2 regions of the Pseudomonas vesperimontis genome follow, and region 2 is predicted to be linked to the other one. Evidence: predicted binding sites of a transcription regulator. Region 2 holds the regulator's gene; the other holds the start of a gene.
What was found. Region 2 encodes sigma-54, which starts transcription at its own class of promoters, with help from an activator protein. Its sites were predicted from a motif close to ANTGGCATNNANNTTGCTNT; they were not measured.
Positions count from the first base shown of each region.

Region 1: the regulator sigma-54 is predicted to act here: its motif matches at 2,305-2,324, upstream of WF513_RS11625 (flagellar basal body rod protein FlgF).

Region 1 covers NZ_CP149803.1:2,444,075-2,455,512, forward strand. The annotation lists gene flgH (flagellar basal body L-ring protein FlgH) at 1-601, opposite strand, end outside; gene flgG (flagellar basal-body rod protein FlgG) at 684-1,469, opposite strand; gene WF513_RS11625 (flagellar basal body rod protein FlgF) at 1,516-2,256, opposite strand; gene flgE (flagellar hook protein FlgE) at 2,462-3,778, opposite strand; gene flgD (flagellar hook assembly protein FlgD) at 3,833-4,501, opposite strand; gene flgC (flagellar basal body rod protein FlgC) at 4,527-4,970, opposite strand; gene flgB (flagellar basal body rod protein FlgB) at 4,986-5,393, opposite strand; gene WF513_RS11650 (bacterioferritin-associated ferredoxin) at 5,701-5,919, shown strand; gene bfr (bacterioferritin) at 6,212-6,682, shown strand; gene grxD (Grx4 family monothiol glutaredoxin) at 6,744-7,070, opposite strand; gene WF513_RS11665 (molybdopterin oxidoreductase family protein) at 7,191-9,299, opposite strand; gene argF (ornithine carbamoyltransferase) at 9,618-10,538, shown strand; gene WF513_RS11675 (ABC transporter ATP-binding protein) at 10,535-11,438, shown strand, end outside.
Region 2 covers NZ_CP149803.1:2,963,629-2,975,066, forward strand. The annotation lists gene murA (UDP-N-acetylglucosamine 1-carboxyvinyltransferase) at 1-146, opposite strand, end outside; gene WF513_RS14080 (BolA family protein) at 159-398, opposite strand; gene WF513_RS14085 (STAS domain-containing protein) at 530-838, opposite strand; gene WF513_RS14090 (ABC transporter substrate-binding protein) at 835-1,467, opposite strand; gene mlaD (outer membrane lipid asymmetry maintenance protein MlaD) at 1,484-1,954, opposite strand; gene mlaE (lipid asymmetry maintenance ABC transporter permease subunit MlaE) at 1,954-2,751, opposite strand; gene WF513_RS14105 (ATP-binding cassette domain-containing protein) at 2,751-3,560, opposite strand; gene WF513_RS14110 (KpsF/GutQ family sugar-phosphate isomerase) at 3,801-4,775, shown strand; gene WF513_RS14115 (HAD family hydrolase) at 4,775-5,314, shown strand; gene lptC (LPS export ABC transporter periplasmic protein LptC) at 5,322-5,891, shown strand; gene lptA (lipopolysaccharide transport periplasmic protein LptA) at 5,878-6,420, shown strand; gene lptB (LPS export ABC transporter ATP-binding protein) at 6,423-7,148, shown strand; gene WF513_RS14135 (RNA polymerase factor sigma-54) at 7,285-8,799, shown strand; gene raiA (ribosome-associated translation inhibitor RaiA) at 8,991-9,299, shown strand; gene ptsN (PTS IIA-like nitrogen regulatory protein PtsN) at 9,315-9,788, shown strand; gene rapZ (RNase adapter RapZ) at 9,791-10,648, shown strand; gene WF513_RS14155 (HPr family phosphocarrier protein) at 10,661-10,933, shown strand; gene pmbA (metalloprotease PmbA) at 10,998-11,438, opposite strand, start outside.

The DNA.
Region 1 (11,438 bases), 520 kb from region 2:
CGGTGTTGTCAGTGGCGATGTCATCGGAGCGGACCAAGCCGGCAATGCGCACCAGTTCGTCGCCGGTATTAAGGGTCATCCACTTTTCCCCGCGCACCAGCAGAATGCCATTGGGCATCACTTCGGCCACCGATACGGTGATTGAGCCGGTAAGGCTGTTGCTTTGCCCAGCAGCGCCAGAACCATCCGCTGAACGCGCTGCATCGAAGCTGGCGTCCAGACCTAAGGTGTCATTGTTCAGGCCCAGCGCACCGATGGAGGCCAGCGGATTTTTCGGCGTTACCGCCATGCCGAACAGGTTGGGTATGCCGAGGTTGGCCGAGCTGTCTTTGCTGACCTGGCTGTTGCTGTTCTTGCTGGCTTGGGTGCGCTCATTGAGGGTAATGGTAATGATGTCGCCCACGCGGTAAGCCTTGCGGTCACCGAACAAGCCATTGTCAAAACCAGCTTGGTAGATGGAGCCATTATTTTGCGAGGCAGGCAGCGGCGTGCGCGGCATTACCGGGGCGTAATAGGGATCGTCCGGCTTAGGCGCGGGCGCCATGCAGCCGCTCAATGCCAGAGGGCCAAGCAGTGCACTTAGAATAATTAGCCGGTTCATATCGATTACCTCAGTTGTTGCATTCTGCTAGGTGAGGACCTTGTTGGGTTACGCCGCTTCGCGTCTAACCCGCCCTACGCCATTAAAGATTCTGTGAAATAAAGCCGAGCATCTGGTCCGCAGTGGAAATGACTTTGGAGTTCATTTCATAGGCGCGCTGAGTGGTGATCATGTTCACCAGCTCCTCCACCACACTGACGTTGGAGTTTTCCAAGGTGTTTTGCAGGGTGGTACCTAGGCCATTCAGGCCCGGTGTGCCGACTTGCGGCGCCCCGCTGGATGCAGTTTCCAAGAACAGGTTATTACCGATAGCCTCCAGCCCCGCCGGGTTGATGAAATCGGAAATCTGCAAGTTACCAACGATCTGCGGCTGCGGGTTGCCGGCAGTGGTGACGGATACGGTGCCGTCTTCGCCGACAGTAAAGGTGCGCACTTCATTGGGCAGAACAATGGCCGGCTCCAATGCATAACCGTTAGAGGTCACCACCTGGCCATCGGAGTTGAGGTGGAAACTGCCGTCGCGGCTGTAAGACACCGTGCCGTCTGGCAGCAACACTTGGAAGAAACCGCGACCGTTAATCGCCATGTCTAGCGGTTGTTCGGTGGTTTGCAGGCTACCGGCGGTGAAGATTTTTTGCGTGCCCACCACTCGCACCCCGGTACCCAGCTGCAAGCCAGACGGCAGTTGGCTGTCTTGGCTAGACTGGCCGCCCGGTTGACGACGAATTTGGTACAGCAGGTCTTCAAACTCGGCGCGATCACGTTTAAAGCCGGTGGTCGAGACGTTGGCCAAGTTGTTGGAAATGGTGGTCAGGTTCATGTCCTGAGCGGACAAACCCGTCTTACTGACCCACAGTGCCGGAAGCATATCGATTCTCCTCGGGCGTCGTATTACCGACGCCGCGTGCTGGTAATTAGGTCATTTGCAAGACGCGCGCCATGGCTGCCGAATTGTCTTCGGCAGTGCGCATCATCTTCACTTGTAATTCAAATTGGCGAGACAGCGAGAGGATCGCGGTCATCTCTTCCACGGCGTTGACGTTGCTTGACTCAAGAAATCCCGAAGTGATTTCCGTAGTTGCATCGGCCTGCACCGGGCCTTGGCCTTTGAAGCGAACCAAACCGTCGGTGCCCTTCTCCATTTGTTTGAGGTCCGGATTGACCAGCTTTAAGCGGTCAACCTCAGCCAACACATTTGGCGCTTCACCCAGCGCACGAATGCTGATGGTGCCGTCTTTACCGATTTCGATTTTCTGCTCAGGCGGCACGGCAATTGGTCCGGCGTTGCCCATCACCGGCAAGCCATTGCCGGTGCGCAAAACACCCAGCGCATCAACGTTCAAGCTGGCAGTGCGCACATAGGCTTCGGTGCCGTCAGGAGCCTGCACCGCCAACCACCCTTTGCCGCCAATCGCCACGTCCAGATCGCGACCGGTTTCTTGCAGCGAGCCTGGCGTGAAATCAGTGCCGGGGCGCTCACTCATGGCATAGACCCGCGACGGTAAACCGTCACCGAAGATCGGCATGGAGCGCGCCTGCTCGAAATCCCGGCGAAAGCCATTGGTGGTGATGTTCGCTAGGTTGTTGGCGTGGGCACGCTGGGCCAGGGTGTTGTTGTGGGCGCCAGTCATGGAAACGTACAGCATCTTGTCCATGGTTATTCTCCGAGTTGGGCGTGTCGCCCGTTGCTCTATACAAGGTATAAAGCAATGCTTGTGCCAGCACTCAAAAAATAAAGATAACTAATTGTTTTATATGAATTTTAATAAATAAAAAGGCTCCGAATGGAGCCTTACAAACAATCAAGTGGCGTATTTTTGCCGCCGCCGACAGGCACGTGCCTACCGCCGGCCAACCCGATTAACGCAGGTTGATAATGGTCTGAGTCACCGCACTCTCAGTTTCGATGGTCTTGGCGTTGGCCTGGTAGTTACGCTGAGCGACGATCAAGTTGACCAGCTGATCGGACAACTCAACGTTGGAGTCCTCCAGCGCGCCAGACTGCAACGCACCTAAGGTGCCGCTGCGCGGCGTGCCTCGTACCGGCTCACCTGACTCAAAAGACTGCACCCAAGCGGTTTTACCCACTGGCGTCAGCCCTTGCACATTGGCGAAGTTGGCCAAGATAACCTGCCCTTGAATATTCGACTGGCCATTGGTGTACCGGGCAAAAATCACCCCGGTATCGTCGATTTCAAGCCCTGCCAACTGGCCAGTGGTGTAACCATCTTGGCTGACGCTATTGACCGCGAAGGTGCTGGCAAATTGAGTGGCCTGACGTAAATCAACATTCACCCCGGTCGCACTCGCGGTTGCGCCGTTGCTTGACCATACCGGCGGGATCGCTGTGTCTGGCGCTGCCGGCACCCAGGTGGTGAGGTCGATGGTGCCGTCTGCGCCCACGCTAAACCCGGTTGGAGCAGAAGCAATAAGAGCGGGGATATCTAGCTGACCCGCTGAGGTGAACTGCAGGTCAACCGAAGAAGGCGTGGTCAGGGCTGGGTTGTCCGGGCTGCGGCCATCAATCAACACGTTCATCTGCCAGTTGTTTGGCCCGGTCTTGAGAAAGTACTGGGTAAACACATGGGAGTTACCCTGAGTGTCATAAATATTGGTCGACGTTGATGAGTTGTAAGACGTGGGGTCAGCCGGATCAAATGGCACCGTGGTCGGCACTAAGTTGGTGGAGTTAAGGTTAAACGTTTGGTCCAGATTACTGGTCGGTAACGGTGCTTGGCTGGCCGTCTGGATTTGCAGGTCAGCCACCACACCATTCTGCAAATTATTATTAGCATCCACCGTATAACCCTGCAGTTTGTAGCCAAAGTTATTGACCATAAAGCCGTCACGGTCGGTACCGAAGTAGCCAGCACGGGTGTAGCTCACATCGCCGTTATTGCTGGTTTGAAAGAAGCCATTGCCGTTGATTGCTAAATCTAGGGCGTTTTGCGTGTTGTTAATGTTGCCTTGGTTAAACAGCTGCGACACGTTGGCGAGCAATACACCGCTGCCTTGAGGATTCTTACCAGAACCCAAAACAGACGCGGCATATACATCGGCGAACTCGGCGCGTGATTGTTTAAAGCCTGCAGTGCCCGCGTTGGCGATGTTGTTGCCGGTCACATTGAGGTCGCTGGTGGCGGCACGCAGACCGCTAAGACCGATATTGAAACCCATGGAAGACTCCTTTGCCGGACAGCCGGCAGCTAAAACCTGGCTAAAAGCTGTTGGTTACTGACCGATCATCTGCACTTGCGACATAGGCACACTACCAAGCCCGGCAAGGTTCAACATCAGCTCACTGCCGCCCAAGGTCACGCTGTCAACGTTGGCCGGTAGCAGGGTGTAAAGGCCCTTAGTGCCCTCGGCATAAGATGCCTGCGCTTCAAATTTGTAGGTGCCCGGCGGCAATAGATTGCCGCTGGCATCTTTGCCATCCCAAATAAAGCTGACGTTACCGGCCGCTTGCTCACCCAGGTTGATGCGGCTTACCGCAGCACCGGACTTGTCGTAAATATTGACGGCGACGTTACTGCTGCTGGTTGGCAAAATCAGGCTAGCTTTGAAGCTCTCGCTGGTATCAACCACAGCTTTGTCGCCCGGCACGATCACCTTGCGGCCCACCAGTGACGAGGCCTGCAGCGCCTGAGAAGACTGATAGCCGGTGACCAGCGAACCCATGCTGGTATTCAATTTTTCAATGCCCTCAACCTGGCTGAACTGCGCCAGCTGGGCGATAAACTCACCGTTGCTTTGCGGCTCCAGCGGGTTCTGGTTATTCAATTGGGCCACCAGCAGATTGAGGAACTCGTTCTTGCCGAGTTCCTTCTTCTGGTTGCTGTCTTGTTTGATCTGGTATTGATCCATCGTCGAAAGGCTGACATCGCCAACAGTACTCATAACCCTGCACTCCTTATTCGCTGGCTTACTGACCCAAGGTCAATACGCGCTGCATCATCTGTTTGGCGGTGTTCATCAATTCGGTGTTGGTCTGGAAGGCCCGGCTGGCGGAAATCATGTCAGCCATTTCTTCCACCACATTGACGTTGGGGTAATAGACGTAGCCGCCTTCATCCGCCGCTGGGTGGTTAGGTTCATAGCGCGGCATCAGGCTGCTCTGGTCTTCAACCACGCCCAGCACCTGAACCCCGGCACCGGCATTGTCTTGGTCGGCAAACAGCGAACCACGGTCACCGCCTTGCGCGGACTGATAAACGGTGGCGAACACCGGGTGCCGCGCGCGGTAGGTTTGGTCAATGCTTGAGGAGACAGTCTCGGCGTTGGCGATGTTGCTGGCGATGGTATTAAGGCGAGTGCTCTGGGCACTCATACCCATCCCGGCGATATTAAAAACACTGCTAAGTGACATGGCTTCAGGCTCCTATTAGTCGCCGCGCAGGGCACTGGTCAGCCCTTTGAACTTGCTGTTGAGCAGGGTAAAACTGGCCTGGAATTGCACCGAGTTTTCCGCGTAATTGGATTGTTCGATTTGCAGATCAACGGTGTTCTGGTCGATCGATGGGCTCATTGGCGTGCGATAGGCGAGGCCCGCGTCACCGGCTGACAGGCCTTCAGCAGCAATGTGCTGGTTGTCTGTTCGATTCAGGCTGACCGCGCCGCGCGAGCCCTTGGCACTCTGCTCAGCCAAAACGCTGGCAAACTGCAGATCACGCGCCTTGAAGTTGGGCGTGTCCGCGTTGGCGATGTTGTTGGCCAACACTTCAGCGCGCTGGGTGCGGAAGCTGAGGGCTTTTTCGTGAATGCCGAGTGCTCTGTCGAAACTGATGCTCATGGTCAGAAACCTTTGCTCGTTGGCGGTACTGTTTTGCGTACAAGACCATAAGCAAAGCCTGTGCCATTTTATTTATTGCATATTTATCAGTCACTTAAGCTGTAGATGCGTTAATAAAAGCGGCAAAGCGGCAAGCGCTTTCCGCCCTCGGCAAGCAGGCGGCAAGGCGCTGGCAACGCAAGGCCGACGTCACGCGCAACAGGTTGCCGACCAGGGAGCATCACGCAATAACATTTAACTTTGACAAGCATTCTCATTAACATTAGTATCTTTAGCACCAGCCACTGCCCTGCCATGAGTGCTCACCATGTATGTCTGTCTTTGCGAAGGTGTTACTGACAGTCAGATCCGCGAAGCCATCTACGAAGGCTGCTGCAGCTACCGTGATGTGCGATCAACCTTGGGTGTTGCCAGCCAATGCGGCAAGTGCGCCTGCCTGGCCAAGCAAGTGGTACGCGAAACATTGAGCGAAGTGCAAAGCAGTCAGGCGGCCATGGCCTACCCGGCCAACTTTGTAGCGGCTTGATAGCGACGCACTGACAAACCGGACCTTGCGTCCGGTTTTTTATGCCCCGCTGTTTATAGCGCCACACACCCACACTCGCAACGCGGCTTAAGCCCGTGACAGCGCCAGCGCCAGCGCTCATAGTCTCTGGCCTTCCTATGTGCCGGCAAATCAACACGTTAGCGCTAAAATGCACACCTTAAACATACTTACTCAGACTGATTTTAACTTTGATTTCAACCGCTTAGGTTTGACAGTCGAAAACCTGCAGCCCAGAATCAGGCGCTAATTCCCCTGCAAGGCAGACGCAGACATGAAAAGCGACAAGAAGGTCATCCAGCATCTGAACAAGATCCTCGGTAACGAGCTGGTCGCGATCAACCAGTACTTCCTGCACGCACGCATGTATGAAGATTGGGGCCTGAAGAAAGTCGGCGAGCATGAGTACCACGCGTCCATCGACGCGATGAAGCACGCGGACAAGCTGATCAAGCGCATTCTGTTTCTCGAAGGCCTGCCTAATCTGCAAGACCTTGGCAAAATCCTGATCGGTGAAAACACCCAAGAAATGCTCGAATGCGACCTGAAAATCGAACACAAAGCGCACATCGACCTGAAAGCAGCGATTGCCTATTGCGAAAGCACCGGTGACTTCGCCAGCCGCGAGCTATTAGAAGACATCCTCTGCGCTGAAGAAGACCATATTGATTGGCTGGAAACTCAGCTCAGCCTAATCAAATCAGTCGGCCTGCAGAATTACCTGCAATCGCAAATGGCCGAATAAACGCCTGCGCCATAAACAACAAACCCCGCACTTGGCGGGGTTTGTTGTTTATGCAGCCTGCTTACGCGTCAGCTTTTTGCGTGGCGTCTTTGATCAGGGTCTGCAGCTCGCCCTTATCAAACATTTCCGCAAGGATATCGCTGCCGCCGACCAGCTCGCCACCCACCCACAGTTGCGGGAAGGTTGGCCAGTTGCCGTACTTTGGCAGGTTGGCGCGAATTTCTGGGTTTTGCAGAATGTCGACAAAGGCGAACTTTTCACCACACGCCATCACAACCTGTGACGCTTTGGAGGAAAAGCCGCACTGCGGAGCGTTCGGTGAGCCTTTCATGTACAGCAGAACGGTGTTGTTAGCGATCTGCTCTTTGATGGTTTCGATGATATCCATTGGGCACCTCAGGGCTTAACTTACCCGACTCTCGGGTCGGCACGGTGGCGGCATTGTAGCGAAAAGCCGAGCGTAATGCTCGGTCTTCCCGGTGACTTTGCACGCCTCAGCAAACCGCTGTCAGGCCGCCTCCACCTGTACCGGCACGCCGTTGAGCGCGGCGTTACCCGACAATGCGTCGAGTTGCCGCTCATCGGTCAGGTCGTTGGCGCTGGCGCCCGGTTGCGCACTGGCAATGCTCATCTGCACGCCCGGGCGCGCATGCCCCCAGCCATGCGGCAGGCTGACCACGCCCGCCATCATCTCGTCGCTGGCCGCTACTTGCACCTCAATCACCCCAACCCGCGAACGCACGCGCACTAACTGGCCGTCGCTGAGCCCGCGCTGGCTAAGGTCTGCCGGGTGCATCAGCAGCTGATGACGCGGCTTGCCCTTCACCAGCCGATGGTAGTTGTGCATCCACGAATTATTGCTGCGCACATGGCGACGGCCAATCAGCAGCAATTCGCCGACCATAGCCGCTGGCTCTGCAGCAAAGCGTTGCAGGTCAGCCATGATCACGCTTGGCGCAGCCTGCACCTGCTGGTTACTGGTTTTCAGCCTTGCCGCCAAGTTGGGCTTGAGCGCACCTAAGTCGAGCCCATGCGGGTGCTCACGCAGTGTGGCAAGGGATAGCTTATGGGCGGATTTATCGCCGTAAGTACCAAAGCGCAGGCCCATATCAATCATCTGCTCGGGGGCCATGGTCGGCTTCAGTGCGGCGCCCGTCTTGGCGGCAAACGCCTTGGCCAGGCCAACAAAGATTTCCCAGTCATGCAGCGCGCCTGCAGGTTTAGCCAGCACCGCTTCATTGAAGCGGGTGACATTGCGCACCGCGAACATATTAAAGGTGGTGTCGTAGTGATCATGCTCCAGCGGCCCAGTTGGCGGCAGGATCAAGTCGGCATAGCGAGTAGTTTCGTTGATGTAGAAGTCAATGCTGAGCATAAACTCCAAGCCATCCAGCGCCTGCTCCAGTTGACGACCATTGGGCGTGGACAGCACCGGGTTGCCGGCCACAGTGACCAATGCACGCACTTGCCCCTCGCCGGCGCTGAGCATTTCCTCAGCCAAGGCCGACACCGGCAATTCGCCGGCGTACTCCGGCAAACCGGAGACGCGGCTCTGCCAGCGGTTGAAATGACCGCCTGAGGTCGAGGCGACAATGTCCACCGCAGGCTCTGTGCACAGCACTCCGCCTACCCGGTCTAGGTTACCGGTCACCAGGTTAATCAACTGCACCAGCCACTGGCACAAGGTGCCAAAGGCCTGGGTCGATACGCCCATACGGCCATAACACACCGCCGATTCAGCGCTGGCAAAATCACGCGCTAACTGGCGAATAGTCATCGCTGGCACCCCGCAGCGTGCGCTCATGGCTTCAGCACTAAACCCGGCGATGGCTTGACGCACTTCATCCAGCCCAGTGATGGCTAAATGGCTGGCACGACCGAGGTTTTCTTCAAACAGGGTATTGAGTAGGCCAAACAACAGCGCCGCATCCTGCCCCGGCCGCACGAATAGATGCTGGTCGGCAATGGCCGCCGTTTCACTGCGTCGTGGGTCGACCACCACCAATTTACCACCGCGCTTCTGAATGGCTTTCAGGCGTTTCTCGACATCCGGCACGGTCATGATGCTGCCGTTAGACGCCAGCGGGTTGCCGCCCAAAATCAGCATAAAGTCGGTGTGGTCGATGTCTGGAATCGGAATCAACAAGCCATGGCCGTACATCAAATGGCTGGTCAGGTGATGCGGCAACTGATCGACCGAGGTGGCAGAAAACCGATTACGGGTCTTCAGCAGACCAAGAAAGTAGTTGCTGTGGGTCATCAGCCCATAGTTATGCACGCTGGGGTTGCCCTGATACACCGCTACGGCGTTCTGCCCATGCGCCGCTTGGATTGCACTGAAGCGCTCGGCCACCAGCTCAAACGCTGCATCCCAGTCAATCGCCTGCCATTCGCTGCCCACACGGCGCATCGGCTGGCGCAGTCGATCGGGGTCACTCTGGATATCTTGCAGGGCCACGGCCTTAGGGCAGATATGGCCACGACTGAACGTATCCTGAGCGTCGCCTTTGATTGAGCGGATCTGCGTGCTGCCATCGTCCATGGCTTCAGTTTCAATGGTTAGGCCGCAAATGGCTTCACACAGATGGCACGCACGGTGGTGGAGGGTCTTAGTCATGGCCGGGCCTCTTGTTATGTTCGATGCGCACAGCACCGTAAGCGTTGGACTATGGCGACTGGTTGCAGGCCACGCCAGCAGGGTTCGCCGCGTGAATTGCGCTGCATCAGGTCAGTCGATGTACACGTGCATCCGCAAGAGCTGCCTCGCCCTGCACGCGCAAGACGCCTTGGCAATTTGCGCCTGATTGGCGTTTGCTTATAAGATCGCGCCTTCCCCGTTTCGTCGCATGGTGCGGCCCCCAGCCGTAGGTTCTGCTGTTTCTTCTATTTATTGAGGCCATTGAACCTGCGCCCCGCTGTTAAAAGGTAGTTAACGATGAGCGCAAGACACTTTCTCTCGCTGATGGATTGCACACCCGATGAACTGGTGAGCCTGATCCGTCGCGGCATGGAGCTGAAGGACTTGCGCAACCGCGGCGTACTGTTCGAGCCGCTGAAAAACCGCGTGCTGGGCATGATCTTTGAGAAAGCTTCGACGCGTACCCGCATCTCTTTTGAAGCCGGCATGATCCAACTCGGCGGTCAGGCTATTTTTCTTTCGCCGCGCGACACCCAGCTGGGCCGTGGCGAGCCGATTGGCGATGCGGCCATCGTGATGTCGCGCATGCTCGACGCGGTGATGATCCGCACCTTTGCCCACAGCACCTTGACTGAATTCGCCGCCCATTCACGGGTGCCAGTGATTAACGGTTTATCCGATGATCTGCACCCCTGCCAGTTGCTGGCCGACATGCAAACCTTTCACGAACATCGCGGCAGCATCAAAGGTAAGACCGTGGTCTGGGTCGGCGATGGCAACAACATGTGCAACTCTTATATAGAGGCGGCCATGCAGTTTGACTTCCAACTGCGCGTGGCCTGCCCCGAGGGCTACGAGCCAAGCGCCAGCCTATTGGCACTCGCTGACGAACGCGTGCAGGTACTGCGTGACCCGCAGCAGGCCGTGGCCGGCGCTCATTTGGTCAGCACCGATGTCTGGGCGTCCATGGGTCAGGAAGAAGAAGCGGCTGAGCGCATGCGCCAGTTCCAGCCGTATCAAGTCACCCGCGCCCTGCTCGATGCAGCCGCCGATGACGTGCTGTTTATGCACTGCCTGCCCGCACACCGCGGCGAGGAGATCAGTTTCGACCTGCTTGACGATCCCCGCTCAGTGGCCTGGGACCAAGCCGAAAATCGCCTGCATGCGCAAAAAGCGCTGCTCGAATTCCTCGTTGATCCGGCGTACCACCACGCATGAGCCAAGCCCTGCTAAACCTTCGCGACCTGAGCTGCGGCTACCCTGAACATAAGGTGGTGCAGCACCTCAACCTGCACCTAAATGCCGGTGACATCGGCTGCCTACTGGGCCCTTCGGGGTGCGGCAAAACCACCACGCTACGCGCCATTGCCGGTTTCGAACCGGTGCTGGAAGGCGAGATTCAGCTGGCCGATCAGGTTATCTCCAAGGCGGGGTACACCTTAGCCCCGGAAAAACGCCGGATTGGCATGGTGTTTCAAGATTACGCGCTGTTCCCGCACCTCAGCGTGGCCGAGAACGTTGCCTTCGGTATCCGCAAGCACGCTAACTGTCAGCGTATTACCGGTGAGCTACTGGACATGGTTAAGCTCAGCCACCTGGGCGCGCGCTACCCACACGAGCTATCCGGCGGTCAGCAACAGCGCGTGGCCTTAGCCCGCGCTTTGGCCCCGGAGCCGCAGTTGCTGTTGCTCGACGAGCCCTTCTCCAACCTTGATGGCGAACTGCGCCGGCGCTTGAGCCACGAAGTGCGCGACATTCTCAAAGCACGCGGCACCAGCGCGATTTTGGTCACCCATGATCAAGAAGAAGCGTTTGCCGTCAGCGACCAAGTCGGCGTGTTCAAAGAAGGCAAACTGGAACAATGGGACACGCCTTTTAACCTCTACCACGAACCACTCACGCCATTTGTGGCCAGCTTTATCGGCCAAGGTTATTTCATCCGTGGGCAAATGCTCAGCCCAGAGTCGGTGCAAACCGAGCTGGGGTTGATTCACGGTAATCGCGCTTATAACTGGCCAACCGGCAGCGCAGTGGACGTACTGCTGCGCCCAGATGACATCGTGTATGACCCAGACAGCTCACAAAAAGCCTTGATCGTCGGCAAAACCTTCCTGGGTG
Region 2 (11,438 bases):
TCGTGCAGGTGCGGCAGGTTGCAGATGGTGACGGGGGCGTCACCGAGCAACGTGGCAGCCAGAATCGGCAGGGCAGAGTTCTTTGCCCCGGAAATACGGATTTCGCCATCAAGGCGCACGCCGCCGGTAATAATCAATTTATCCATGATGCTCTCGGTTTAGGAGCGCGCGGCCCAATCGGCACGGCTAAAGAATTTCATACTCACGGCGTGAATGCTGCCATCAGCAATCCAGGCGTTGAGGTGAGCGTAGACCTGCTGCTGACGCTTGACGGGGCCTAGGGCGGCCAACTCGTCACTGATCAGGTTCAGCTGAAAGTTGCAGCCTTCGCCTTCCACTTCCACTTGGGTATCCGGCAATTTAGCCTCAAGGAGACTCTTTACTTCAAAGGCCTGCATGCTCAACCTCGATCAATGCATCAATTAACGACAGCGGAGCAGACGCTCGCGGGTCGAGCATCATACAAAAAAGCCTCCCGCCTGCGAACCCCGCATTCTTCTCGGGCGAGTGCAAGGGTGGCCGCAGGTACTCAAGATTGCAGCGGGAGAATTTCCAGCAACCCACAAACCTCGGCAATTTGATGCATGTCTTCGGGCAGGTTGCGCACGCTTAAGGTTTTATCCACCGCAATGGCGTCACGCATAAAAGCCAACAGCAGAGCAATGCCGACACTGCTGGATTTCTCCACAGCAGTGCAATCAAGCACGCAGCCTGTCGCGGCACTGGCCTTGAGCAGGCGTGCGCCTTGCTCACGCAACGCCGGCGCGCTGACATAATCCAGCACGCCAACCAAATTAAAGATGCCGGGCGTAACCTCGCTGATGCTTGCTTGACTCACGTCGCATCCGTCCCTTGGCGAGTTTTGGCGACCGTTTCGGTCCAGCTATCGATGACCTTATCCAGATCATTGCGATTGTTCTGCATGGACTGGGAGAACTGGTCACGGAATAATTTGCCGACGTTGATGCCGTTGATCACTACGTTACGCATCTTCCAAGTGCCCTCTTGATTGACCATGGTGTAGGACAGCGGATAGATGGTGCCGTTACCGTCTTTAATCTCCATGTTCACCGAGGTGCGCTGCGCGTCCTGCTGACCGCTGACCGGCAACACGCGAATGTCTTGGTTGTTGTATTCGAGCAATGCATTGCCATAAAACTGCATCAAGCTGCGCTTAAAGTTTTCCTGGAAACGCTGCATTTGCTCAGGCGACGCTTGGCGCGAATAGCGCACGGTCATCACGCCACGGGAAATCCCATCGACATCCACTACCGGGCCAAGAATACTGTTCAGTGCGTCGTAAAACGCACTCGGATCAGTGCGGTATTGCTCTTTGTTAGTTTTGAGGTCAGCCAGCAGCGTGCTGGTGGTCTGCTGCACCACCTCATGGGCAGCGGGAGCCGCCTGCAGCGAACACGATAGGACAGCCAAACAAACAAAAAGACCATTACGTAGTGCGTTGAACATCTTCAGTGCCTCTATTTTAATTAGCTTGGTCTTTGTTAACCGAATTGAGCAAGAACTTGCCAATCAAGTCTTCCAATACCAACGATGACTGCGTGTCAAAGATGGTGCCGCCATCACTCAGCACCTCTTCTTCCCCCCCCACGCTAATGCCAATGTACTTCTCGCCCAATAAACCCGCGGTAAGAATTGAGGCGGTGGAGTCTGCTGGCAGATTATTCACGGCATCATCCACCTGCATGGTGACCCGCCCCATGTAGCTGTTACGGTCTAGGTCGATGGCGGTGACTTTACCGATCGTCACACCCGCCATGGTCACTTTCGATCTGACCGTTAAACCGGCAATGTTCTCAAAGTGCGCGTACACCTTGTACGTATCGTCGTTACTGCCCACGGTCAAACCACTGACGCGCAAGGCCAACAGCAAAAAGGCCAGAAGCCCAGCCAACAGGAATAAGCCGACACCAATTTCCAGCGTGCGGTTCTGCATTAGAAATCTCCAAACATCAAAGCGGTCAGAATAAAGTCCAGCCCCAATACGGCAAGTGAGGCGTACACCACGGTTTTGGTGGTGGCACGACTAATCCCTTCCGACGTCGGCTCACAGTCATACCCTTGAAACACAGCGATCCAGGTCACAACAAACGCAAAGACCACGCTCTTGATTACCCCATTGAGCACATCTTCACGAAACGAAACACTGCTTTGCATATTGGCCCAGAACGAGCCCTCGTAAACGCCTAACCAATCGATGGCGACCATCGCGCCACCCCAAATACCGACCACGCTGAAGATCATTGCCAGCAGCGGCATGGAGATAAAGCCCGCCCACAAACGAGGTGCAATGATGTATTTCAGCGGATCAACACCAATCATCGCCAAACTCGACAGCTGCTCGGTGGATTTCATATTGCCAATTTCCGCGGTCAGCGCCGATCCGGCACGCCCAGCGAACAACAACGCAGTCACCACCGGGCCTAACTCGCGCAGCAACGTCAGGGCTACCATCTGCCCCACCGCCTGCTCTGAACCGTATTGGGCCAAGATGCTAAAACCCTGCAGCGACAGCACCATGCCGATAAACAGGCCAGACACAACAATGATCGCCAGGGACATAACCCCAACTGAGTACAGTTGTTTGAGTAGCAGCTGAAAGCTGTGGCCGGTCGAGCCACGACCAAACAGGGCGCGCAGTAGAAACAACACCGAGCGACCCAATGTTTCTACCAGATCGATACCGGCCACCCCAAACAGGCGCACCCGTTCGAGCACAGATGTCTTGCGCATCAGCGCCCTCCCAGCAGATCGTCGCGGTAATTAGCCGCAGGAAAATGGAACGGCACCGGCCCATCAGGGATGCCCTGCATGAATTGACGCACGCGCGGATCTTGCGAGGCTTTTAACTCGGCCGGCGTACCCCAGCCCAATACCTGGGTGTCACCAACGATATAGATGTAGTCGGCGATGCTCGCGGTTTCCGCCAAGTCATGGGATACCACAATGCTGGTGATCCCCAGCGCATCGCTGAGCAGACGAATCAAACGCACCAAAACACCCATAGCAATGGGGTCCTGACCCACAAAAGGCTCGTCGTACATCAATATTTGCGGGTCTAGGGCAATTGCCCTCGCCAATGCCACACGCCGCTTCATGCCGCCCGAAAGCTCGTCTGGCATCAAATCTAAAGCCCCGCGCAGGCCGACGGCTTGCAATTTCATCAGGACGATATCGCGAATCATCTCTTCCGGCAGCTTGGTGTGCACGCGCAGCGGGAAAGCAACGTTCTCAAATACATCTAGGTCCGTAAATAGCGCGCCACTTTGGAACAGCACGCCCATCTGCTTACGCATGTCGAACAGCTCACTGCGCGACAGGCTTGGCAGGTTCACATCATTAACCCAGACCTCGCCCTGACTGGGCTTGAGCTCAGCGGCAATCAAACGCAGCAGCGTGGTTTTGCCACAGCCAGACGGCCCCATAATGCCGGTGACCTTGCCACGCATGATGCTGATATCGATGTTCTTAAAAATATCCCGCTCACCGCGCTTAAAACTCAGCTTTTTAAGCTCGACTGCATAAGGGTTCTCGGCGCTCATCTGGACTCCTTGCTCAACGCTTGCCTGACTGACGCACCACCCTGGACAAAGGGCACTACGGGTCGTCGAGCGTACCGAAAATGGGTGCGAACTATAGCACCGCGACAATCCCCACCCAAGATTGATCATGTTGCCAGAGATAAACACTTCACAACGCCACACCCGCCGTTGCTGGAAAGGCTGGGCAGGCGCACCTTTACCGTTATAATCGGTCGCTTAGCCGCACAACGCAGAGAAGTCATGAGCCAGTCAACTGATCTGATCCAGTCAGCACAGCGCACCATTCGCCTAGAACTCGAAGCGATCGAGGACCTGCTGCAACGTATCAACGGTGATTTTGTGCAGGCTTGCGAGTTGATCCTCGCCAGCAAAGGCCGTGTTGTGGTGGTCGGCATGGGTAAATCCGGCCACGTCGGCAATAAAATCGCGGCAACCTTGGCCAGTACCGGAACAACCGCCTTCTTCGTGCATCCCGCCGAAGCCAGCCACGGCGACATGGGCATGATTACCCGCGACGACGTGGTATTAGCCCTGTCCAACTCCGGCTCCACCGCAGAAATCATTACCCTGCTGCCGCTGATCAAGCGCCTCGGCATTACCCTGATCAGCCTGACCGGCAACCCGGAGTCGCCGCTGGCCAAAGCGGCAGACGTGAATCTGGACGCGCGCGTAGCCCAAGAAGCCTGCCCGCTGAATCTGGCGCCAACCTCGTCCACCACGGTTTCCCTGGTGCTGGGGGACGCCTTGGCTATTGCGTTGCTGGAAGCGCGCGGCTTCACCGCTGAAGACTTCGCCTTCTCCCATCCCGGTGGCGCCCTGGGCCGACGCTTGCTGCTGAAGGTGGAACACGTCATGCACGCCGGCGCCAGCTTGCCACGTGTCAAGCGTGGCACGTCGCTGCGCGACGCGCTGCTGGAGATGACCCAAAAAGGCCTGGGCATGACCGTGGTGACCGAGGACGACGGCCGCTTGGCTGGCGTTTTCACCGACGGCGACTTACGCCGCACCCTGGATCGGAGCATCGATGTACGCCAGACCATCATTGATGACGTCATGACCGTTCAGGGCAAGACCGCCCGCGCGGAAATGCTCGCGGCTGAGGCCTTAAAAATCATGGAAGACCACAAAATCAGCTCATTGGTGGTGATCGACGACAACCACCAGGCGGTCGGTGCATTAAATATGCATGACCTGCTGCGCGCCGGAGTGATGTGATGACAATTGCTGCGATCAACCCTGACCTGTTGCAACGCGCTCAGGCCATTAAACTGGCGATCTTTGACGTCGACGGCGTGCTTACCGATGGCAAGCTGTATTTTCTGGTCGACGGCAGCGAGTTCAAAACCTTCAACACCCTCGACGGCCATGGCATCAAGATGTTGATCAATTCAGGCGTGCGCACCGCCATTATCAGCGGTCGCAAAACGCCGGTGGTTGAGCGCCGCGCACAGAACCTAGGCATTCAACATCTTTATCAGGGCCGCGAAGACAAGCTGGTGGTATTAGACGAGTTACTGGGTGAACTAGGGCTAGACTACTCACAAGTTGCCTACCTGGGTGACGACCTGCCCGATCTGCCGGTGATCCGCCGCGTAGGGCTGGGCATGGCCGTTGCCAGCGCCGACAGTTTTGTCCGCCAACATGCCCATGGCGTCACTCATGCGCGCGGCGGTGAAGGCGCGGCACGCGAGTTTTGCCAACTGATCATGCACGCCCAAGGCACCCTTGAAGCTGCTCAAGCCGATTATCTATAGGCTCATCATGCCCCGCAAATTATTCAATGTTGCCCTGATCGCCGGTGTCGCTCTGCTTGTGGCTGCACTCGGCTTTTGGAACCTCAGCCCAGAAAGCTTCAACCAGCAGCCGAATGCTGCCGGGACCGACACGGCCATCGATTTTTACGCCACCAACACCTACACCGTGCAATACCAAGCCGACGGTAAGCTGCACTATGAGCTGACCGCCGACAAGGTCGAGCACCTTAGGGCCAGTGATATCACCCTGATGACCCGCCCAAATATGAACCTGTTTCGCGGCACAGAACTGCCTTGGAAGATCCGCAGCGAGCGTGGTGAGGTATCGTCTGGCGGCACTGAAGTCGAATTGATCGACAGCGTTCGCGTTGATCGCATTGATGCCAAAGGCCGCCCGACTATTCTCACCACCAGCCGCCTGACCATCTTCCCCGAGAAGGAATATGCGCAGACCCAGCAAGCCGTTAGAATCGACGCGGCCAATGGGGTGACCACGGCACAAGGAATGAAAGCGTACTTGAATGACGGCAGGATGCTCCTGCTGTCCAACGTAAGAGGTCTGCATGAGGCTCGTTAATACCCTCCCCCTACTACTCAGCCTCAGCGTCGCACTCGGCAGTGCCAGCGTGTGGGCATTGCCATCCGACCGCGAACAGCCGATCCGTATTCAGGCTGACAGCGCCGAACTCGATGACAAACAAGGCGTGGCAGTGTATCGCGGCGACGTCGTCATCACCCAAGGCAGCATGAAAGTCACCGGCGACACTGTCACCATTACCCAGAATGCTCAGGGCGATGTTGAAGTCTTCACCTCAGTCGGCAGGCCGGCCTACTACGAGCAACAGCCCTCAGCCGATAAACAGATCGTTAAGGCCTATGGCCTGACCATTCAGTACTTTATGGCCAACGAGCGCGTCGTGCTAATTGATCAGGCCAAGGTGATCCAGGAAGGCAACACCTTCGAAGGCGAGAAAATCGTTTATGACACCCAACGCCAAATCGTCAATGCCGGCCGCGCCACTGGCACCAATGTCACCGCGCCACGTCCGCGCATTGATATGGTGATCCAGCCAAAGAACAAACCCGCTGAACAACAGGCGCAGTAAAAATGGCCACATTGAAAGCCCAACACTTGGCCAAAAGCTACAAAGGTCGCCAAGTCGTGCGTGACGTCAGCCTGAGCATCGAGAGCGGGCAGATCGTCGGTTTACTTGGCCCCAACGGCGCCGGTAAAACCACCTGTTTTTACATGATCGTCGGCTTGGTCCAAGCTGATCAGGGTCGGGTGATGATTGATGACCTCGACGTCAGCCATCAACCGATGCATGGCCGCGCGCGCGCCGGTATCGGCTATTTGCCGCAGGAAGCTTCGATTTTCCGCAAGCTCAGCGTGGCTGACAACATCATGGCCATCTTAGAAACCCGCAAAGACCTCGACGGTGCAGCGCGGCGCAAAGAACTCGAAGGCCTGCTGCAGGAATTCCACATCAGTCACATCCGCGACAACCTCGGCATGAGCCTGTCGGGCGGTGAACGTCGCCGGGTGGAAATCGCTCGCGCGCTGGCAACCAACCCCAAGTTTATTTTGCTCGATGAGCCGTTCGCTGGTGTTGATCCGATTTCCGTTGGCGATATCAAACAGATCATCCATCACCTCAAGGCCAAGGGCATCGGTGTGTTGATCACCGACCATAACGTGCGCGAGACTCTGGATATTTGTGAAACAGCTTATATTGTCAGTGATGGCCAGCTGATCGCCGAAGGTAATGCCGAGGCCATCCTCGCCAACCAAATAGTCAAAGAAGTCTACTTGGGGCACGAGTTCAAGCTGTAACTGCAGCTTTTCTCTTTTTGGCCACAGCCAAGGCTAGGCAAACCCCTTAGAGTCAGGCATATAATTTGCTTCCAAGTGGCATTTTTTAAAACGCCCGTAGTGGATTGCGCATAGACGCCGGTAAATAAGGTCTGCAATGAAACCATCGCTCGTCATGAGAATGGGCCAGCAGCTGACGATGACACCGCAGCTGCAACAGGCCATCCGTTTGCTCCAACTGTCGACCTTGGATCTGCAACAAGAGATCCAAGAGGCATTGGAATCTAACCCGATGCTCGAACGCCAAGAAGAAGGCGAGGATTTCGACAATTCGGACCCCATGGCCGATGGCGCAGAAAGCGCCAGCCCCAGCGAACAGCCCGAAGCACCCTATCAAGAAACCAGCTATCAAGAAGCCACCCAGACCGTGGACAACTTGGAAGAAGGCGATTGGGGTGAGCGTATTCCTAACGAGCTACCGGTCGATACCGCGTGGGAAGACATTTACCAAACCAGCGCCAGCAGCTTGCCCAGCAACACCAACGACGATGACGAGTGGGATTTCACCACCCGCACCTCCAGCGGTGAAAGCCTGCAAAGCCACCTGCTCTGGCAGCTAAACCTGGCGCCGATGTCGGACAAAGATCGCTTGATTGGCGTGACCCTGATCGACTGCATCAACCAGCAAGGCTACCTCGAAGAAACCCTGGAAGAAGTGGTCGAGGCCTTCGATCCGGAACTGGACATTGAGCTGGACGAAGTTGAAGCCGTGCTGCACCGCATTCAGCAGTTCGAGCCCACCGGCATCGCCGCGCGCAATCTGGGCGAATGCTTACTCTTGCAACTGCGCCAGCTGCCCACTAGCACCCCGTGGTTAAACGAGGCCCAACGCTTGGCGGGCGACTACCTGGACTTGCTCGGCAGCCGCGACTACAGCCAACTGATGCGCCGCATGAAGCTCAAGGAAGATGAGCTGCGCCAAGTCATAGACTTGATTCAGAGTCTCAATCCGCGCCCCGGCTCGCACATCGAGTCCAGCGAGCCGGAATACGTGGTGCCTGATGTGATCGTGCGTAAACACAACGAGCGCTGGCTGGTGGAGCTAAACCAAGAAGCCATGCCGCGCCTGCGCGTCAATGCCCAGTACGCCGGCTTTGTGAAGCGCGCCGACTCCAGTGCCGATAACACCTTCATGCGTAACCAACTGCAAGAAGCGCGCTGGTTTATCAAAAGCCTGCAAAGCCGCAACGAGACCTTGATGAAGGTGGCGACGCAAATAGTCGAGCACCAACGCGGCTTTCTCGATTACGGCGACGAGGCGATGAAGCCCTTGGTACTGCACGATATCGCGGAGGCGGTGGGCATGCATGAGTCGACGATTTCGCGGGTAACCACGCAGAAATTTATGCACACCCCGCGCGGTATTTATGAGCTGAAATACTTCTTCTCCAGCCATGTCAGCACCTCTGAGGGCGGCGAATGTTCGTCCACAGCTATTCGCGCCATCATCAAAAAATTGGTCGCCGCGGAAAATGCGAAAAAGCCATTGAGTGACAGCAAGATCGCTGGTCTACTGGAAGCACAAGGCATTCAAGTTGCCCGCCGCACGGTCGCCAAATACCGTGAATCCCTCGCAATAGCGCCTTCCAGTGAGCGCAAGCGATTGATTTAGGCAGCCACAAGAAGGAAGACAGCTCATTCTGCGCACAACACCCTACGCCACATATTTTGCTAAGCAGCCATACTGCAACTAAGCAATTAGCGGTGGCTGCGGGCTTGTTCTGACAGCGTCTTCCACGCCACAGTGTTCCGGCGGCAGGTCTATTACCTGCTTCTTACACACGGCAACAAGGAGAAAGCGGTATGCAAGTCAACATCAGTGGACACCAGCTGGATGTGACCGACGCCCTGCGTAACTACATCGGCGAAAAACTCGGCCGATTAGAACGCCACTTCGACAAAATCACCAACGTACAAGTCATCATGGAGGTCGAGAAGCTCAAGCAGAAAATCGAAGCGACCCTGCATATCGCAGGCGGTGAAATCGTCGCCAATGCCGAGCATGACGACATGTACGCCGCCATCGATTTATTGACTGACAAACTCGATCGACAACTCATCAAACACAAGGAAAAACAGCTCGATCGTCAACAGGGTGCTATGGCTCGCTGACGTCGTCTATCTCCTATGATCCGACTTGAAACTATCCTGACCCCCGGTCGTTCCCTCGTGAACGTGCCGGGCGGCAGTAAAAAGCGTGTTCTCGAACAGATTGCCAACCTGGTGGCGCGTGAGCTGCCTGACCTGGATGGCCAAGATATTTTCGAAAGCCTAATTGCCCGCGAGAAACTCGGCTCCACCGGTTTCGGTAACGGCATCGCCATTCCACACTGCCGCCTGCCGGGCTGTACAGCGCCCATCAGCGCGCTGCTGCGCTTAGATGCCGCGGTGGATTTTGACGCCATCGACGGTGCGCCTGTGGACCTACTGTTTGTCCTACTGGTGCCAGAAGCGGCCACGGATGCTCACTTAGAGTTGCTGCGACAAATCGCCAGCATGCTCGACCGCAGTGAGGTACGTGCCAGCCTGCGCCAAGCCGCAAGCAGCGAAGCGCTGTACCAAGTGGTAGTCGACACACAAAACCAACTCAATAGAGCCTGAGCATGCGCCTGATCATCGTCAGCGGTCGCTCCGGCTCCGGCAAGAGCACCGCCCTCAATGTGCTCGAGGATAACGGTTTCTACTGCATTGATAACCTGCCCGCCGGCCTGCTGCCTGAACTCGCTGAACGCGCGCTGGTGCACACCGAACTGCTGCACCCGCAGGTCGCGGTGTCGATTGATGCACGTAACTTACCGAGCCATCTGCAGCGCTTTCCCGAGTTGCTCGCGGAAGTTCGTGCTCGGCATATCAAGTGCGATGTGATCTACCTGGATGCCGACGAAGAAACGCTGCTCAAACGCTTCTCAGAAACCCGCCGGCGCCATCCGCTGACCAACGAAAGCCGCTCGCTGGCTGAGGCCATCGCCGACGAAAGCCTGCTGCTGGGGCCGATCATCGACTTGGCCGACCTGAAGATCGACACCACTCACCTCAATCTGTATCAACTGCGCGACAGCCTCAAGTTACGCCTGCTTAACCAGCCTGAGCCGGGTACTGCATTTTTGCTGGAGTCTTTTGGTTTTAAGCGCGGTATGCCAGTGGATGCTGATTTGGTCTTCGATGTGCGCTGCTTGCCGAACCCCTATTGGAAGCCAGATCTGCGCGATTTCTCGGGCCTCGACCAACCTGTGATTGAATACCTGTCGGCCCAAGCCGATGTCGAAGACATGTACCAAGACATCCTCGCCTACCTGAGCAAATGGTTGCCGCGTTTTGCTGCCAGCAACCGCGCCTATGTCACGGTGGCGATTGGCTGCACGGGCGGCCATCACCGTTCGGTGTACCTGGCCAGCCGTCTGGGTGAAACGCTAAAACCCATCCTAAAAAACGTGCAGATTCGCCACCGCGACCTCAGTTAAGGAATTACCGCGATGCCTGCACGCGAAATCACCATTATCAATAAGCTGGGTTTACACGCCCGCGCAGCCGCCAAGTTTGTTGGCGTCGCTGGGCGCTTTCCTTGCCACGTGAAGGTCGGCCGCAGCCCAGAAACCTTGGTTGATGGCAAAAGTATTATGGCCGTGATGATGCTGGCTGCGGGTAAAGGCACAGCCGTGCACGTGCATACCGAAGGCGAGTTGGAAGACGACGCACTGGCGGCCCTGAGTGACTTGATCAACAACTTCTTCGACGAAGGCGAGTAAAACGCCCACGGCATAAAAAAGGGGCTGTACGCTTAAGCGACAGCCCCTTTTTTATGCCTGTAAATCAGCTACCTGCCACCGTCATGCGCTCAATTAGCACCGAGCCGGTACGTATATTACCGCGCAACTCCACGTCACTGCCCACCGCGACAATCTGTTTGAACATGTCGCGCATGTTGCCGGCGATGGTGACTTCCTGCACCGGGAACTGGATTTCGCCGTTTTCTACCCAGTAACCACCCGCGCCACGCGAATAATCACCGGTGACCATGTTCAGACCTTGGCCCATTAACTCAGTGACCAACAGGCCGCGACCCATGCGCTTGAGCAAGGCTTTTTGGTCTTCATCGCCGTGGCTGACGAACAGGTTATGCACGCCGCCGGAGTTAGCCGTGCTGGGCATACCCAGCTTGCGCCCGGAGTATGTGCCGAGTACGTAAGAGAGTAACTCGCCACGCTCAACAAAAGATTTGGCATAGGTTGCCAAACCATCACCATCGAAAGC